Kribbella sp. NBC_01245: one gene and its partner. The protein of the gene in region 1 interacts with the protein of each later gene in a pairwise test. Links are inferred from orthologs where the notes say so. Each region holds a gene or a part of one and is shown on either strand. Other genes may lie near its edges.

The links.
Region 2: the proteins of OG394_RS23695 (region 1) and mrdA interact in binary tests that used the Escherichia coli proteins (3 or more experiments, as listed by UniProt). The link is inferred for Kribbella sp. NBC_01245 from one-to-one orthologs.

Annotation. Positions count from the first base shown.
Region 1 is NZ_CP108487.1:5,257,762-5,266,924, forward strand. What follows is about bases 2,198-5,227. They hold OG394_RS23695 (penicillin-binding protein), read left to right. Parts: upstream 2,198-2,542; coding sequence 2,543-4,912; downstream 4,913-5,227. Other genes in these bases: lon (endopeptidase La), read left to right, coding at 2,198-2,358. Outside these bases: more of lon, read left to right, coding at 1-2,197; OG394_RS23710 (hypothetical protein), read right to left, coding at 6,220-6,642; OG394_RS23715 (hypothetical protein), read right to left, coding at 6,961-7,422; OG394_RS23720 (golvesin C-terminal-like domain-containing protein), read right to left, coding at 8,144-9,163. UniProt on the Escherichia coli protein: Cell wall formation. Synthesis of cross-linked peptidoglycan from the lipid intermediates.
Region 2 is NZ_CP108487.1:3,294,066-3,303,198, reverse strand. The notes cover bases 3,025-6,024. They hold mrdA (penicillin-binding protein 2), read left to right. Parts: upstream 3,025-3,501; coding sequence 3,502-5,547; downstream 5,548-6,024. Other genes in these bases: rodA (rod shape-determining protein RodA), read left to right, coding at 5,544-6,024; mreD (rod shape-determining protein MreD), read left to right, coding at 3,025-3,505. In the rest of the region: ndk (nucleoside-diphosphate kinase), read left to right, coding at 1-1; OG394_RS14495 (hypothetical protein), read right to left, coding at 11-787; OG394_RS14490 (rod shape-determining protein), read left to right, coding at 1,016-2,041; rod shape-determining protein MreC, read left to right, coding at 2,052-2,981; more of mreD, read left to right, coding at 2,981-3,024; more of rodA, read left to right, coding at 6,025-6,707; OG394_RS14465 (TetR/AcrR family transcriptional regulator), read right to left, coding at 6,704-7,390; OG394_RS14460 (MFS transporter), read left to right, coding at 7,462-8,700; OG394_RS14455 (asparaginase), read right to left, coding at 9,007-9,133. UniProt on the Escherichia coli protein: Catalyzes cross-linking of the peptidoglycan cell wall. Responsible for the determination of the rod shape of the cell. Is probably required for lateral peptidoglycan synthesis and maintenance of the correct diameter during lateral and centripetal growth.

The DNA of each region.
Region 1 (9,163 bases):
AGTGAGACCTTGAACCTTCCTGTTCTGCCGCTCGACGATGTCGTTGTTCTGCCCGGCATGGTCGTGCCCGTTCGCCTCGCCGAGGCGGAGGCCCGGGCCGCGATCGAGGCCGCGCAGGCCGCCGGGCAGGACCAGGTGCTGCTGGTGCCGCGCCTGGACGGGAAATATGCGAAAGCCGGCACGCTCGGTGAGATCGAGCAGATCGGCCGGCTGCCGGGCGGTGCCCAGGCGGCCGTGATCCGCGGGACGCAGCGCGTCAGCATCGGTGTCGGTACGACGGGCCCGGGTGCCGCGCTGTGGGTCGAGGCGACCGTCCTCGACGAGACCAGCGACGGGCGCGTCGGCGAGCTGGCCCGCGAGTACAAGCAGCTGGTCACGACCGTGCTGCAAAGGCGTGGCGCCTGGCAGGTGATCGACTCGGTCAAGCAGGTGGAAGGCGCTTCGGCCCTGTCCGACCTGGCCGGCTACGCGTCGTACCTGACCGATGAGCAGAAGCTCTGGCTGCTGGAGACGCCTGACGTGTCCGAGCGGCTGACCAAGCTGATCGGCTGGGCGAAGGACCACCTGGCCGAGCTCGAGGTGGCCGACACGATCAACAAGGACGTCCAGGAGGGGATGGAGAAGCAGCAGCGCGAGTTCCTGCTTCGCCAGCAGCTCGCGGCCGTCCGCAAGGAACTGGCCGAGCTGGACGGCACCACCGCCTCCGAGGAGGAGGACTACCGGGCCCGGGTCGAGGCCGCCGATCTGCCCGAGCACGTCCACAAGGCCGCGATCGCCGAGGTCGACAAGCTCGAGCGCACGTCCGAGCAGTCCCCCGAGGTCGGCTGGATCCGTACCTGGCTGGACACCGTGCTGGATCTGCCCTGGAACGAGCGGACCGAGGACGGGTACGACATCGCCGAGGCCCGCGCCATCCTCGACGCCGACCACGCCGGTCTGGATGACGTGAAGGAACGCATCACCGAATACCTGGCCGTACGGCGCCGCCGGGCCGATCGTGGTCTGGGCATCGTCGGCGGCCGTCGCAGTGGCGCGGTGCTGGCACTGGTCGGTCCGCCCGGCGTGGGTAAGACCTCGCTCGGCGAATCGGTCGCGCGGGCGATGGGACGGAAGTTCGTCCGGGTCGCGCTGGGTGGCGTCCGCGATGAGGCCGAGATCCGCGGTCACCGCCGGACGTACGTCGGTGCGCTGCCGGGGCGGATCGTCCGGGCCATCAAGGAGGCCGGTTCGATGAACCCGGTCGTGCTGCTGGACGAGATCGACAAGGTGGGTGCGGACTACCGGGGCGACCCGACGGCCGCGCTGCTGGAGGTCCTCGACCCCGCGCAGAACCACACCTTCCGCGACCACTACCTGGAGGTCGAGCTCGACCTGTCCGACGTGGTCTTCCTGGCCACGGCGAACGTGCTCGACTCGATCCCGGCGCCCCTGCTCGACCGGATGGAACTGGTCCAGCTCGACGGCTACACCGAGGAGGAGAAGGTAGTCATCGCTCGTGACCACCTACTGCCCCGGCAGCTGGATCGCGCGGGTCTACTGGCCGAGGAGACCTCTATCGACGAGGACGCTCTACGCCTGCTTGCTGGCGAATACACCCGCGAGGCCGGCGTACGGCAGCTAGAGCGAGCCATCGCCCGCGTGCTGCGCAAGGTGACAGCCAAGCTGGCTCTAGATCCTGCAGCGTCTCCGGTTGTGCACGTGACGTCTGCGGACTTGAAGGGTTACCTCGGCTCGCCGAAGTTCTCTCCCGAGTCAGCGGAGCGTACGGCGCTACCGGGCGTTGCGACGGGTCTAGCCGTCACAGGTGCTGGTGGTGACGTCTTGTTCATCGAGGCGTCGTTGGCCGACAAGGAGACCGGACCGACCGGAATCACCCTCACCGGGCAGTTGGGTGACGTGATGAAGGAGTCGGCCCAGATCGCCCTGTCGTACCTGCGGTCGCACGGCGCGGAGCTGGGTCTGCCGGTCGGCGATCTGGCCGAGCGCAACACCCACGTGCACGTGCCCGCGGGCGCCGTACCGAAGGACGGGCCGAGTGCCGGTGTGACGATGACGACCGCGCTGGCGTCGCTGTTGTCGGGACGGCCGGTCCGTTCCGAGGTGGCGATGACCGGTGAGGTCTCACTGACCGGACGCGTGCTGCCCATCGGTGGCGTCAAGCAGAAGCTGCTGGCGGCACACCGGGCGGGGCTGACCACGATCCTGATTCCGAAGCGGAATGAGCCGGATCTCGAGGATGTGCCGGCGTCGGTGCTGGCGGAATTGACCGTGCACGCGGTCAGCGACGTGCGGGAAGTGCTCGAGCTGGCCTTGGAGCCTGCCTCGGTCACCAGCACAGCGCACACTGTCGCAGCCTGATTGAGGAGTCTGTAGGCCGGGGATATCCCTGGCCTACAGACGTCTCGAGAGGCCGTTTAGTTGCCGTGAGGAAGATCACATCTGACGATTCGGCCTCAGCGCGATATCACGTAGGCTCGTCGTCATGCGCGTTAGGGATAAAGGCGACCGGGGAGTCGTCCAGTCGGTAGTTTTGTTTCTCGGGGTGAGCGTTCTATCCGGTGCACTGGCGGCCGGTCTCGCCATCCCCTTCGCCGGTCTGGCCGGGTTCGGCACCCAGCGGGCCTCGGAGACCTTCGAACAGCTGCCACAGGAGCTGAAGGTCACCCCACCGCCGGTCCGGTCCACCGTGGTCGGATCCGACGGCAAGCCGATCGCGAACCTGTTCGAGCAGAACCGGGTGATCCTGGGCAACCTGAGCGACATCGCGCCGATCATGAAGCAGGCGATCATCTCGATCGAGGACTACCGCTTCTACGAGCACGGCGCGCTCGATGCCAAGGGCACCCTGCGCGCCCTGATGCGCAACCAGACCGAGGGGTCGGTCCAGCAGGGTGGCTCGAGCATCACCCAGCAGTACGTGAAGCTCGTGCTGCTGCAGCAGGCCGATACGCCGGAAGAGCAGAAGGCCGCGACGGCCGAGACGTATGAGCGCAAGATCCGCGAACTGCGGTATGCGGTCGCCGTCGAGAAGCAGTACTCCAAGGACGAGATCCTGCTCCGCTACCTCAACCTGGCGAACTTCGGCGACGGCGCGTATGGCGTCGAGGCCGCGGCCCGGCACTACTTCAAGGCCACCGCGAAGACCCTGACGCTGCCGCAAGCCGCACTGCTGGCCGGCATCGTGAAGAGCCCGAGCGCGTACAACCCGACCACCGCCTCCGGCATGAAGCGGGCCAAGGAACGGCGTGACGTGGTCCTGCGGCGCATGCAGGAGCTCAAGGTCATCACGCCGAAGCAGGCCGCGGACGCGATCAAGACCCCGGTGATCGATAAGAACAAGGTCCAGGAAGTGCCGAAGGGCTGCGCCTCCTCGGCGTACCCCTTCTACTGCGAGTACGTCTACGCGCAACTGCTGAACAACCCGGCGCTAGGCAAGAACCCCAAAGAGCGGGCCGACTACATCAAGTCCGCGGGCCTGAAGATCCGCACTTCGCTCGACCGGGATGTCCAGAACAAGGCCCAGGCCGCGATCAGCGCGAATTCACAGCCTGGGGACCAGGCGATGGCCGCGATGAGCATCGTCGAACCGGGCACCGGTCTGGTGAAGGCGATGGTTCAGAGCCGGCCGTACGGCAACAACAAGGCCAAGGGCGAGACCACCTGGAACTACAACGTCGAAGCGTCGTACGGCAGCGGCTTCGGCGGCTTCCAGCCCGGCTCGACGATGAAGGCGTTCGTGCTGGCGGCAGCAATTCAGCAGGGCATCCCGCTGAACCACATGATCGACGCCAAGAAGACGATCAACCTGAGCGGCGCAAGGTTCCGGACCTGCAACGGCGTCGTGTGGGAGCCGAAGTACACGCCAAAGAACTCGACCATCAGCGGTCCGATGAACCTGATCAGGGCTACGGCCCAGTCGGTCAACACTTACTTCCTGCTGTTGTCCAAGGAGATCGGCTTGTGCGGGCCATCAACGCTTGCCACCAAGCTCGGTGTCGTCAATGCCAAGACCGAGGGTGGCGACATCATCGGTAAGCCGCTGAAGGTCTACCCTTCGTACACCCTGGGCGTCGGTAACGTCACACCGTTGATGATGGCAAATGCGTACGCGACCTTCGCGGCGCGCGGCAAGTACTGCACCCCGGTCGTCATCACCTCGATCACCGACAGCAACGGCAAGAACATCCCCACTCCGGGCGGCAACTGCACGCAGGTAATGCAGCCGGACTACGCGGATGGTGTGAACCGGGTGATGCAGAGTGTCATGACCACCGGCGGTACCGGCAGCAGGCTCAACTTTGGGCGTCCGGTCGCCGGCAAGACTGGTACGACGTCCGAAAGCAAGGCCGTCTGGTTCGTGGGCTACACGCCGACCTACGCGGCGGCGGTCGGTATCACCGACCCGGATGGTACCCAGGAGAGCCTCACCAAGCTGACGTTCAACGGACGTCGTCTCGGCGGCAGCGTTTCGGGTGGTGGCACCGCCGGACCCATCTGGGAGGCCGCGATGCGGTCGATCCACGAGGGTCTGCCTGAGATCCCTTTTCGTAAGCCCGACTCGGACATAGTGAAGGGAGACGTGCTACCGATACCCCGGGTAACGGGCATGTCCCCCGACGAGGCCGTGGCAACGCTGAAGGCCGCCGGGTTCAACCCCGAGGTGTCCGACGAGCGGCGCGATTCCGACCAGCCCGAGGGCACCGTGGCGTACACCTCGCCACGACGCAGCGACGGCGCCATCGCGGGCGCGACGATCATCATCTACCTGTCGAACGGCAAAGACCCGAACCCGCTCACCCCGCCGCCCACAACGACCACACCCCCGCCGACCGGCAAGCCGACCACCAAACCGACCAAACCCGGCGGCGGCACCACCTGCCCGCCCTGGCGCCCCAAGTGCAACGAACGCTAGCGCCGGTCTTTCAGTAAGGCGTTGATCCTGGGCGTGGATTGGGTCGAGGGGCCGTGAGGGTTGTTGGGCCTGAGGGGCTTGCCGGCGTTCCGTTGTCCTTTGGTCGCGGGTGGTCAAGCCGGTCAGCGTTCAGGTCCGGAGTGGATGCGGGATCAATAGGAGACGGCAAAAGCGGCTGCGAGGCCTTGTGCCCATTTCCAGTGTTTGGCGAGCCGCAGGTAGGTGCGGCGTTGCCCTCGGATGATGCGGGCTGCGGTGTTGAGGATCCGGTAGCGCAGCGCTTTGGGTTCACACGGTGGCCAGGTCCCCGTCAAGCAGCGTGTCTTGAGTCCAGGCGATTAGGTCGATGCCGGTCAGGGCGAGTTCCAGCAGCCGGCGTTGAGTGCAAACATTCGCGATGGGAACTGGCCGATACCGGTGTCTTTCGCGCAGCGGATCCGGTCTTCGACGCGGGCGTGGGCGCAGTGCCTGGCTTCCAGGTGGGCGAGCTGGCCACGAGCTGTGTCGGTGGCGAAGGCCTGGTAGCGCAGCCCGTCACGCTGGTCGATCAGTGACAGTTGCGCGCGGCCGGGTGCGGCCGTTCACGGCGCACGATGACCCGCTTAGCCTCGGGCCAGCCCGCAGGTCCCAGGCCGGCATCGAGAGCAATGACCAGGCCCGGCGCCAGTCGCCCGCCGGCTGTCAAGGCCGGTACATCCCGGCCATGGGCATATATCCCCGCCCATGCTCGACTTCGTGCCAGTCAATCACGCTCCCAGACGGCTACATGCGCTTGCCGCAACCGGTCCTGGACAGCCTCATCAAGGCTGTCCAGGACCCGCGATGCCGTGCCGCTCGAGGCGACCGGCCGAACAGACTGGTCGCGCGATATAGCCAGGTCCGAGATCGCAGCGCCGCTGTCGGCCAGCATCACCGCAACATCGACCAGCGCCCGGCCAGGGTTATGCGCCGAGCGGGACTGCCGCACCTCCCGCACCGAACGCGCCTCAACCAGCCCGTCACACGGCCAGATCCGCCAGCGGCCGCGACCTGGCATGCGAGCCGACACCCCGCCCATCAGCCGTCACCGTGACCGCCGGACCCGTCGTTGTGTCTCCGCCTACGAAGCACCTTCCCGCTTGGACCAAACTGAGTCTTGGACGCACCCAAAATCCCTTGCAGGTAAGGCACCTATCTATATCTACGACGCGTGTCGACCCCCACGATCACATCGTTACAGCAAAGCCATGGCCAAAGGACACGTCGGGGCGGAACCGGGACAGGGAAGCCCTGCGGCGGGCTGTGGTGACATTCCCTACCCGAGGAACTCAGGCCCTCCAGCCAGACCAGCCGGTGATATCAACTAGATTGACATATTCCGTGCCACTAGGCGCCGGGGCGTGGATCATAATATCGTGTGGATGCCTATAGACCATAAAAGAGATACCTCGACGGATATTCCCACCAAGGCTACCCCAGGCAAGTTCGTTTAAGATGGAGCCAGTAGGGGGGCGAAATGTGCGCACACCGATCTGTGCTGAATAGTCACTGGCGATCATGAAGATGTATTGAATGGTCAAGTCGCCTGCAGTAAACGACAGCGTGCGATAGAATGTGCCGCAGCGTGCGTTTCCTGTCAGTCCGCCGACAGTGAAGGAGTAAGTAGTGGCGCCGGCTGGGCAGGACTTTGTGAGCTCGTCTGATGCGACGCTATTCCAGAATGAAGGATCTGCCGCGATGCCCGCTTCCATTGCAGCGCTGCTTAGCGCCTGAGATGGAAGATGATTCGTTGCGATACCGACGCCCGTCAATGAAGCACTGAATAATGCAACTATGGAAACGATTCGTTGTACGCTCCTTAGCATTTATCCCCCTATTGAAAATAGGCTTTAACTGCAGGTCAATAAAATACAGGTCACCGGGAGTTCTCGGGAAGGGCTGCCAAAATTGCAGGAACATGCAAAAGCGCCGCGCTCCCCCGCCCCGGCTTGAGCTCTTTGCTGCTCTTAAGGAACACGAAGATCCGTGGCGGGGGTGGGCAAACACCCGCCACGGATCATTCTCATTGCTCAGACCCAGGGCGGGCAGCCGCGCTTATGGCAGTGCCATCCCGTGTATTTCACGCCATCGCCACCGTGCCAGTCCCTGACACCGAGGAAACCTTCATTGTTCGGGCCGTACGACCCCAGCATGTTGGTCCACTCGGCAGTTTCGCCCGGCGAGAAGGCGATCTGCAGACGCTTAATATTCGTGTACTGCTTGGTCGTGGCGTTGTAGTAACCGCGTTCCACATAGAGCGTCGAATCCCAGAACTGCGGCGCCCACGTGCTGAAGACCCAATACGCATTACAGGCCTTCGAGTAGGTGAGCATCACTTCGGTGGTGCCGCGGACATTCACCGCGTCCTTGTTGCATCCCATCGCAACCGGACCCTTGTTGTCGCAAGTGGAGCCATAGCAGCCGACAGCGAAGGCCGATGTCGGGACTACGAGCCCCAACGAGACCACCGCGGCGCCAACGAACGCCGCCACGACTCTTACCATTCTCTGCATCCTCACAGCAATTTCCCTCCGTTGAGTTCAATCCGTCTATGGAGCTTTGACAAATGACTCGCGGCGAACCTCGAGTGCGAGCATCGTCGCGTTTAGCGGACGCCCTCGTGGAGCCCACTCCTCCCAGTCACTGCCAGTTGTCGCCTCGAAATACCCCACGGGAAGCGGATTCCGAAGAAACTGTTGCCGCTCCCCTCTCCTGCCGACCTGAAGCCTCAGAACGAGGTCAGCGTTGGCGTACGTCACCGAAGCCACCTCCGATTCCGGCACACCCCCAGCCCTCACTACTGCCGGATCAAGCTGTTCACCCGACCGCACCGAGTGCCACTCCCCGTGCCAGCCACGTGGCCGCAGTTTCTGATCCAGAGTCAGCAACGCATGAATCGGTCGGCCGACTATCAACCCCGCCGACCGGACAAATCCACAAGACGAATCCCAAGGAATCTCCGCGCTACCCTTCGGCCCTTGCGCTCGCTCGATACAAGTCACAGCTTCCCGGGCCTTTGGTTTGCCAGACTCATTCGCTGCTGCAAAAACGAGGGCTTCAACCCGCTCCGAGTCCTCGCGAGCACCGGAAAGGCGTTCTTTGAACAGGTCACTCTTGGGATCGACAAGCTGGGGTTCGTCGCGCGTTGCGCTGTGGCAACCAGCCAATAGAGCCACGATCGCAATCCCGGGCATCAGCGATCTCAACGACTCATCACCAGCCCATCTTTTGCTTGATAGCGTCGGCGTAGAGCTGCGTCCCAGCGCCGTTTGGATGGAACGATTCGGCAGAGACAGCCTCGTCAGGGTCATCTCCGGGCGTCTTGCTCACTTTGATCCAATTGATCGCGCCATTGACGGTTGAACAAGCGCCACGCCCTGCGAACTGAGGCCTAGTGTCCACGTACGTGAGCGGGATCCCAGTGTCCCGCGACAGCTGAGCCAGGGTCGCCGAAGTCGTATCAGCTAGCAGGTCGCTCATCTGGTTCATCCAGAACACCTCCTGCGCACCCAGGCCATCCGGACAGGCCGTGTTGGACCCGTCGAACAAACGCGGATAGCCGGCATAAACGATCCTGGCGCTTGGGGCGGCAGCATGGATTCTTTGCACTGCCGCGACCACGCGCTCCTGGACATCGCCGGTAATTCGCTCGCGTTCTGCGATATCCAACACAGCCGAGTCTCCCGGCATAACGTCGCCATAGCATTCAAAGGCACCCTTGATGCAGAAGGTCAATACTTTGCTAAATAAAGCATCGTTTCCGCCAAGACTCACGAAGACCAGATTGGTGTTCTCGTCGATATATCCGGACTGAAGTTGTGCCACTTCATGATGTTGTCCCCCACCTAAGTAGTGCGGGTCAGTAGAGGGCGGCGCGAAGGAAACGTTGTCCGACACCGCCCCGGAGCACGAGACGAAGCTCAGCTCAGCGGTTGTACTGAATGCATCTGATGCAGATCCCAGCGACTGCCCATTGAGGCCTGACGGGCTGACTAGCCGTGACCATGCCTTCGTCGAACGGTGGCACGCGCTGCGGGCTAGTGGGAATTCGCCACTGTGGTCAGTTCCAGCCAGGTAGTCGCCAGCACCTTCGCCCGAGCCGTAGGAGTCGCCCACCGCGGCGGCGACGATGGCGGGCTTGGCCGGCAGGGGCTGGAACGCCACCGCATCCCAGGCGATGTTCTCCTGACGGTCGAGCGCGAATGGATTGATGTTGGAGTCGAAGTACTTCGC
Region 2 (9,133 bases), 2.0 Mb from region 1 along the record:
AGCCCGAAGATCAGGGATGGCCGATTCCGACGCCCATGTAGGTGAAGTCGGAGGCGATGGTCTGGTAGCGGGAGCGGAAGATCACGCGGATCTCCTGCGGGTACTTGTAGCCGAAGTTGATCCCCCCGCCCCAGCGCCCGGTGGACGTGGACTCGAAGTCGTTCACCACGCCATACTCGCCGCCCCAGCCGTAGCGACGGCCCTGCAGTTCGACGAGCTGCCACGGCAGTGGTGAGAGTCCACCCTTGCTGTTGTACGCCTTCAAGTAGCCGCCTACCCACAACACGTCGTTGTTGTCGGCCTGGAACTTGCCGGTCGGGTATGCCGTCAGCACCGAGGCGCGCTTCACCCGCGCGACCGAGGTCTGCTTGGCCGGGTCGAGCGACCGCACCGCGCCCTGCCCGTTCCAGCTGACGGCGATCTGCCGGATGGTCCAGTCGCCGGTGTCGGCCCAGCCCAGCCGGTGAGTGGCCCGCACCCAGCCGGTCGACGGGTCGAAGCTGGCGTTGGCGTTGCGGAACTGGCTGCCGTCGCGACGGCTGATCCCGATCGCGAACACGGCGCCCTGGCAGAGCGCCGGGTTGATCCGGAAGTTCGGCACGACGTTGCGGTGGTTCGGCGACAGCGTCACGCCGACGAACCCGGTCTCCTGGCCCATCGCGGGCAGCCGCGACATCGAGCTCAGACACTGGTGACTGGGCGCGGCCGACGCGGGCAGAGTGCCGACGGTGCCGGTGACGGCCGCCAGGACAACGGGTAGTGCGACGGCAAACCGGAGCAGTTTCATGGTCCCCTCCCAAGGGAATAGCTGGTGTGATGTGTGACACACCAACTTCGCCGCGAGTTGCTCGTTGACCTTCACGGTTCGGTAACGAGGCTCCGGACCCCGGATGATGGCATGGGGTAGTCGGTCGGATACGATGCGTGAGTGGCTGAGCGGTGACGTGTCGGTCGCCGGGCGGGGGCCGGAACGCGTCTAGCCTGTGGAGCGAAGCAATGGGCGGGAGGCGGCGCGATGGCGAACAGCATGCTCGGCCGCGATATGGCGGTAGATCTCGGTACGGCGAACACCCTGGTTTATGTCCGCGGACGTGGCGTCGTGCTGAACGAGCCGTCCGTGGTCGCGACCCGGACCGACGAACCGCGCGAGGCGGTCGCCTTCGGGCATGAGGCGAAGAAGATGATCGGCCGGACGCCGGGCAACATCACCGCGATCCGGCCGTTGAAGGACGGCGTGATCGCGGACTTCGACGCCGCCGAGCAGATGCTGCGCTACTTCATCCAGCGCGTGCACCGCCGTCGGTACTTCGCGAAACCCCGGATCGTCGTCTGCGTTCCGTCGGGGATCACCGCCGTCGAGCAGCGCGCTGTCCGGGACGCGGGCTATATGGCCGGCGCCCGCAAGGTCTACATCATCGAGGAGCCGATGGCCGCGGCCCTCGGGTCCAACCTCGAGGTGCGCGACGCCACCGGCAACATGGTCGTCGACGTCGGCGGTGGGACCACCGAGGTCGCGGTGATCTCGTTCGGCGGCATCGTCACCAGCCAGTCGATCCGGGTCGGCGGTGACGCCATCGACAAGGCCATCCAGACGTACTGCAAGAAGGAGTACTCGCTGATGCTCGGCGAGGCCACCTCCGAGCAGATCAAGATGACCATCGGCTCGGCCTTCCCGGCCCGCGAGGAGCCGACCGCCGAGATCCGCGGCCGGGACATGGTCTCCGGCCTGCCGCGCACGGTGAAGGTCTCCGCGGCCGATATCCGCAAGGCGATCGAAGAACCACTCGCCTCGATCATCGACGCGGTCAAGGCCACCCTGGACAAGACGCCGCCCGAGCTGGCCGGTGACATCGTCGACCGGGGCATCGTGCTCACCGGCGGCGGTGCCCTGCTGCAGGGCCTGGACGAGCGCCTGCGGCACGAGACCGGTATCCCGATCCATGTCGCGGACAACCCGCTCGACGCCGTCGTGCTCGGCGCGGGCAAGTGCGTGGACAACATCGAGACCCTGCAACGCATCCTCGTCACCGACCGCCGCTGAGGACCGACGAATGCTGAAAGATCTCGGCGCACCGCCTACCAGGGGTGTGGTCCGGTCCGCCGGGCTGCCCAAGGACATCCGCCGCCGCCGGACCGTGCTCGCGCTGGTCGTGCTGGCCTCGCTCACCCTGATGATCCTGGACGCCCGCCGCTCAGCCGGGTCGCCGGTCGATCCGTTGCGCGATACCGCGGCCGGCATCTTCGGCCCGCTGCAGTCGAGCGCGACGTCGGCCCGCAAACCGGTCGACGACCTCAAGGCGAAGTTCGCCGCGGCCGAGCGACTCACCGCGGAGAACGAGCGCCTCCGCGAGGAAAACCGCAAACTGACGAGTCAGCTGCGAAGCACCGACTACGCCCGCAAGCGTGCCGTCGAGCTCGACAAGCTGCTCCGGGTCGCGAGCAACGTCGGCTACAAGATCGCGCCCGCCCGGGTGATCGCGATCGGGCCCGCGCAGAGCTTCAGCCAGACCATCACGATCGACGCCGGCGCGGCGGACGGCGTTCGCGCCGACATGACCGTGCTGAACGGCGACGGCCTGATCGGCCGGGTCGTGCGAGCCACCGCGTCGACCGCGACGGTGCTGCTGATCGGCGACCGCGGTTCCACCGTCGGCGGGCGCCTCGACACCACTCAGGCCCTCGGCTTTGTCACCGGCCGCGGTGAGCTCGGTTCGCACGCCACTTTGGAATACCGGCTGGTCGACCTCAAGGCCCGGCCCAGGGTCGGCGCGAAGGTGATGACCTGGGGCTCGAGCGGCAACGCGCCGTACGTCGCGGGCGTGCCGATCGGCGTCATCACCTCGGTCGGCCCCGCCACCGGCACGCTCGGGTCCACTGCCCTGATCAGGCCGTACGCCGATGCCGGCCGGATCGACACCGTCGGCGTGGTCGTCGGGCCGACCGCCCGCAGCTCACGCCGACCGCTACCGGGGCCGCGCTGATGGCGGGCCTGCGCGTCGCGATCGCCGCGCTGTTCCTGATGGTCGCCGTGACCCTGCAACTCTCGACGCTGCCGCAACTGGCCATCGCCGGGGTGACGTGTGACCTCGCACTGGTGGTCGTCGTCGCGCTCGGCCTGGCCCGCGGGCCGGAGTTCGGCGCGATCGCGGGCTTCACGGGCGGCCTACTGCTCGACCTCGCGCCACCGGCCGACCACACCGCCGGCCGCTGGGCACTCGCGTTCGCGCTCGCGGGGTATGTCGCGGGCCTGGCCCGGCGGGAGAGCTTCGTCGGTCCCTGGGCGACGGCCGTCACGGTGGTCGTCGGCACAGTGCTTTCGCTGACCGTCTTCACCGCCACCGGGTCGTTGCTGCATGACCCATCTGTCGACTGGTCGTCGTACGGCGAGCGCCTCGGCATCGCCACCGGGTACGACCTCCTCGCGGCCGTGCTGGTGATCCCGCTGGTGTTGTGGGTGATGCGACTGGTGGTGCCACCAGGCGAGCGCAGGCGGGTGCTGTCGTGAGCAGTTACAACCCCGCCCCCGAGCGGCCGCGGCTGCGGTTGTTCGTGATCCGCGTGCTCGTTTTCTCCTTGCTGATAACGCTTTTCGCTCGGCTCTGGTGGCTCCAGGTGGTGGTCGGGGACGACTACGCCGACGCCGCCGACCAGAACCGGGTCCGCGAGGTGCTCACCCCGGCGGCCCGTGGCAACATCGTCGACGCCGCCGGGCGGACGCTGGTCGGCAACCGGGTCTCACTCGTCATCACCGTCGACCGGACCGTGCTGGTGAAACTGCCCGAGGCGCAGGCCAAACAGGTGCTGGTCCGGCTGGCGAAGGTCCTCCGGCAGACCCCGGCCGACCTCACCGCCCGGACGAAGCTCTGCGGCGAGCCCGGCGCGAGCAAACCGCCCGTCTGCTGGAACGGATCGCCGTACCAGCCGATCCCGGTGGCGAAGGACGTCAGCGAACAGGTCGCGATCGAGATCATGGAGCATCGGGAGAACTTCCCGGGCGTCAACGCCGAATCGGCCGCACTCCGCGCCTACCCCGCGCCGTACAAGGTGAACGCGGCTCACCTGCTCGGCTATCTCTCGCCGATCACCACCGGTGAGCTGGAGGATATGGAGGAGGCCGGGCAGGACCCGGTCACCCATCGGTCGGACCTGGTCGGCCGGGCCGGCGTCGAGCGCACGTACGACGCGATGCTGCGCGGCACGCCCGGCGTGAAGAGCGTGACCGTCGACAACCTCGGCCTGACCACGGGCGTGGCCAAGCAGACCGCGCCGGTGCCCGGGTCGACCCTCGTCACGAGCATCGACTCGCGGATCCAGTCTGTCTTGGAGCGCCAGTTGTACGGCGCGATGCTGACCGCGCGAAAGCAGTACGACAAGAACACTCGCCGCAACTACGTCGCGGATTCCGGCGCGGCCGTGGTGATGGACGTGAAGACCGGGCAGATCGTCGCGATGGCCAGCCAGCCGACGTACAACCCGGGGGTCTGGGTCGGCGGCATCACCCAGCGGGAGCTGGACGCGCTCTACTCGCCCAAGGCCGGTACGCCGCTGCTGTCGCGCGCGTTGCAGGGACAGCTCGCGCCCGGGTCGACGTTCAAGCCGATCACCACGGCGGCCGCGATCAACGCGGGCTATTCGCTGAAGAGCAAGCTGGACTGTTCGTCGTACTTCGAGGTCGGGAATCGCAAGTTCAAGAACTACGAGTCCGCGTCGTACGGGCGGATCGGGTTCGACCGGGCGTTGTCGATCTCGTGCGACACCTTCTACTACCGGATCGCGTACGACCTGTGGCTGCGCGCGGGCGGCAACTCCGGTGACGTCGACGCGAAGGACCCGGTCGTCGAGATGGCGAAGGCCTTCGGGCTCGGCCGTCCGACCGGTATCGACATCCCGGGCGAGGCCGCCGGCCGGATCGCGGATCGCAAGTGGAAGAAGGAGTACTACGACGCGCAGAAGGACTACTACTGCAAGATGGCGGCCAATCCCGAGCCGGGGACGTCCGCGTTCTTGAAGCAGTTCTCGCGCGAGTTCTGCGAGGACGGCTGGCGGTATCGCGCGGGCGACGCGGTCAACTTCTCCATCGGGCAAGGCGATACGACCATCACACCGTTGCAGCTGGCAACGATCTACTCGGCCTTGGCCAACGGTGGTGTGCTCTGGGAACCGCGCCTCGGCAAGAAGCTCGTCGGCCCGGGCGGCAAGGTCAAGGCGATCCCGTCGAAGTCGTCCGGCCGGTTGCCCATCTCCCCGTCGGTGCTGGCGTACATGGACAAGGCGCTGAAGGAGACGACTCGGACCGGCACGGCCGCGTGGAAGTTCGGCGGCTTCCCGCTGGACAAGCACCCGGTCCGTTCGAAGACCGGCACGGCCGAGGTGTACGGCAAGCAGACGACGTCCTGGCTCGCGACGTACGACGAACGCTATGCCGTCGTGATGATGCTGTCGCAGGCCGGTTCGGGCTCGGGCGCCTCCGGCACGGCCGTCCGTCACGTCTGGGAAGCGCTCTATAACGTGAAGGTCCCGGCTCCGGCTCCAGGTAAGAAGCCATGAGCCTGATGTACGGCGGCGGCCGGTCGCGCCTGGATCGGCGCTGGCCCCTACGGCAGGCCGATTGGCTGCTCGTACTGGCTGTCGGCGCGTTGTCGGCGGTGGGCGCGATGCTGATCTGGTCCGCCACCTATCAGCGCGATGCGCTCACCGGCGGCGATCAGTACGACTTTCTCCTGCGCCACCTGATGAACTTCGCCATCGGCCTGGTGCTGGCCGTCGGCGCCGCGGTCATCCCGCATCGCTGGGTCCGCATCCTCACCCCTTTCGTGTACGCCGGTTCCGTGCTCGGGCTGATCCTCGTGCTCGTGCCGGGCGTTGGTGCCGTCGTGAACGGCTCGCGCTCCTGGATCCACCTGCCCGGGTTGTCGATCCAGCCGAGCGAGTTCGCCAAGCTCGCGGTCATCGTCGGGATGGCCCTGCTGATCGCGGAGAAGGGTGAGACGAACCATCGCGAAGAGGCCCGCACCATCGATCTCGCCCAGTCCCTAGTGGTGGCGGCGATCCCGGTCGCCCTCGTCGTACTGCAACCAGACCTCGGCACGGTGATGGTCCTCGGCGCCCTGGTCTTCGGCATCATCGCGGTGTCTGGCGTATCGAAGCGCTGGCTGGTGGGTCTGGTGCTGGTGGCCACGACGACGGCCGTGCTGGCGATCCAGTTCCACGTGCTGAAGGACTACCAGCTCGCGCGGTTCGCGGCCTTCGCCGATCCGTCGCAGGACCCACGCGGTATCGGCTACAACGTGAACCAGGCCCGCATCGCGATCGGCAACGGCGGCGTCTTCGGCCAAGGGCTGTTCCACGGTTCGCAGACGCAGAACGCGTTTGTGCCCGAGCAGCACACCGACTTCGTCTTCACGGTGGCGGGAGAGGAGCTCGGCCTGATCGGCGCCGGCGGCATCATCGTGCTGTTCGCGATCGTGCTCTGGCGTGGCCTGCGCATCGCGGTCAACGCGCGCGACGCCTTCGGCCGGCTGGTCGCGACCGGAGTCGTCTGCTGGTTCGGCTTCCAGGCCTTCGAGAACATCGGCATGACCCTCGGCATCATGCCCGTCACCGGCCTGCCGCTGCCGTTCGTCTCCTACGGCGGCTCCTCGATGTTCTCCGGCCTACTAGCGGTCGGCTTGCTCCAGAACATCCATCTGCGCAGCAACTCGATCTAGCCGAGGTGCGTCTCGGCGCCGTCCAGACAGAGGTCGATGATGTAGCGGAAGGCCTGCTCGTCGTCCTTGACGATCTGCGCCGGCGTGCGCCCGCGGGTGCTTAGCTGGGAGGCCATCGCCGCCAGGCCGGGAGTGTCCTCACGGTTGCCATGGGCAAGGAACGCGTCGCGGGCGGCAAGCCGTTCCTCTACGCGCTCGGCCCGTTCGTCCTCGAGGTCGACGTGCAGGAACCCGGTGCCGACGAGATAGCTGTAGATGTCGACGGCCTCGTCGCCGAACCCGGCCCGTTGCAACACCGTCACGCCCCGGTCGATGATGCGCATCGCCGACGGCACGGTCGGGCCGGCCAGGTAGAGCCGGCGCGCGACGCCGGGATACTTCCGCAGCACCTTGCGCCCCTCGCAGAGGAACTCGGTGAACCAGTCGCGCCAGGGCAAGTCGGCCGGCGGGCAAGGCATCTGCGCGACCACCCGCTCGGTGACGGCGTGCAGCACGGCGTCCCGGCCGCCGATGTGGTGGTAGATGACCGCGGGATAGACGTCGAGCTCGCCGGCCAGGTCCCGCACGCTCCACCCGTCCAGCCCTTTGCGCGCGGTGAGAGCCGTCGCGGCGGCCGCGACCTTGGCCGCGGTGATCGGCGGCAGGCCGGCCGCCGTCCTCGACTTGGGCGAACTGGGTGTCATGCGTCCAGACCTAATCATGTCTCCCGGTGGTAAGGTCAACCTAACCCGTTGAACACTGTACAAGGAATGCCATGAATCAGCCCGCCCGACGCCCACTCGTGCTCGTCTATCTCGCCGTCTTCGGCGGCTACTTCGGCCAGCAGATGATCATGCCGATCCTGCCGCCACTCGCCCGCGAGCTCCGGCTCAGCGAGGTCCACCTAGGCCTGGTGATGACCGTCGCCGCGGCGATCGTCGTCCTGGCCAGCCCGTTCTGGGGCCGCCGTAGCGAAGCCCTTGGCCGCAAACCGGTCATCGTCATGGGCCTCGCCGGCGCCATCCTCGGCCTGACCGGGTTCGCCGTCGTGACCAAGTTCGGTCTGGATGGACGCTGGTCGTTGCCGGTCTTGTTCGGGTTGATCCTGGTCAGCCGCAGCTTCCTCTTCGGCGGCTTCATGGCAGCCATCCCGGTCGCCGCGCAGACGTACGTCGCTGACGTGACGTCCGACGAAAAGTCCCGAGTTCGCGGCTTGTCGTTGATCGGCGCGGTGACTGGTCTCGCGTTGGTACTTGGCCCGGCCATTGGTGGTTTGCTCGGGCGGTTTGGGTTGTTGATCCCGCTGTACGTCGCTCCGGCCGCGTTGGTTCCGTTGGCCGTGCTGGTGGCTCTGCGCCTACCGGCCGAGCCTCGGCATGCCGAGCGGCCGGTGGTGCCGCGGTTGAGCCCGTTCGATCGGCGGATCTGGCCGTTCTTGGTGATCGGGTTCGGGCTGTTCCTGTCGTTGGCGTTGATGCAGATGACGATCGGGTTTCTGCTGCAGGATCGGTTGGGGTTGACCTCTGAGCAGACGGCTCGGACTACCGGGTTCGCGTTGCTTTGTGCGGGGTTGCCGATGTTGGTGATGCAGGCGGCGGTGGTGCCGAAGCTCGGGTGGGCGCCGTTGCGGATGCTGCGGGTTGGGATTCCGGTGGCGATCTTTGGGTTCCTGCTGGTCGTTCCGGGGTTTGGGTTGTGGTCTGTGCTGGTTGGGCTTGGTCTGACTGGTGTTGGCTATGGGTTGGCGGTCCCTGGGTACACCTCGGCGCCGACGATGCTTGTGGAGCGGAACGAGCAGAGTGGGCTGGCTGGGCTGCTGGGGGCGACTACTGCGCTCACGTTCGTGTTCGGTCCGGTGGTGGGGACGTCGCTTTACCAGGTGTGGCCGGTGTTGCCGTACTTGCTGGCGGCTGGGTTGTTGGGTGTTCTGCTGGTCTTCGCTTTGGCGCATTCGTCGCTGCGCTCGCGCGATGCGGTCGAGGAGGAGGTCGTCGCGGGGCACCCGTCCCCCTGAGTTCTTTCGAACCGGCCAAGGGCGGCGGGCTATCAGGGGGATGGGTGGAGTCTGACCGGGTTTGCTGGCTGCGTGGCGCTACCGCGGCGAGTGGGGCCGTCACGGATGGGCGGCGGTGCATCTTCCCGAGCGGACTGGAGGTTTTCGGGCCCTGAAAACGTCCAGTGTGCTCACGAAGCTGCGCGCGGCCGCCAAGATACGTCAGATCGCCGGCTTTCCGGGCTGCTCCTCGTCTTTGTGGGTCAGCCGGACGTCTATTGGCCAGAAAACGTCCAGCAGGCTCACGAAGAAGGGACGCGGAGCCAGCTAGAGCGTCGGGCGGACGGTGCCGACAGGGGTGCCGCCGCCGAAGATGGGGACTTCGGTCAGTGCCGCGGCGGGCGATACGTCCAGGCCGGTCTTTGCCAGCAGCGCCAGCGCTAGTGCCGTGGTG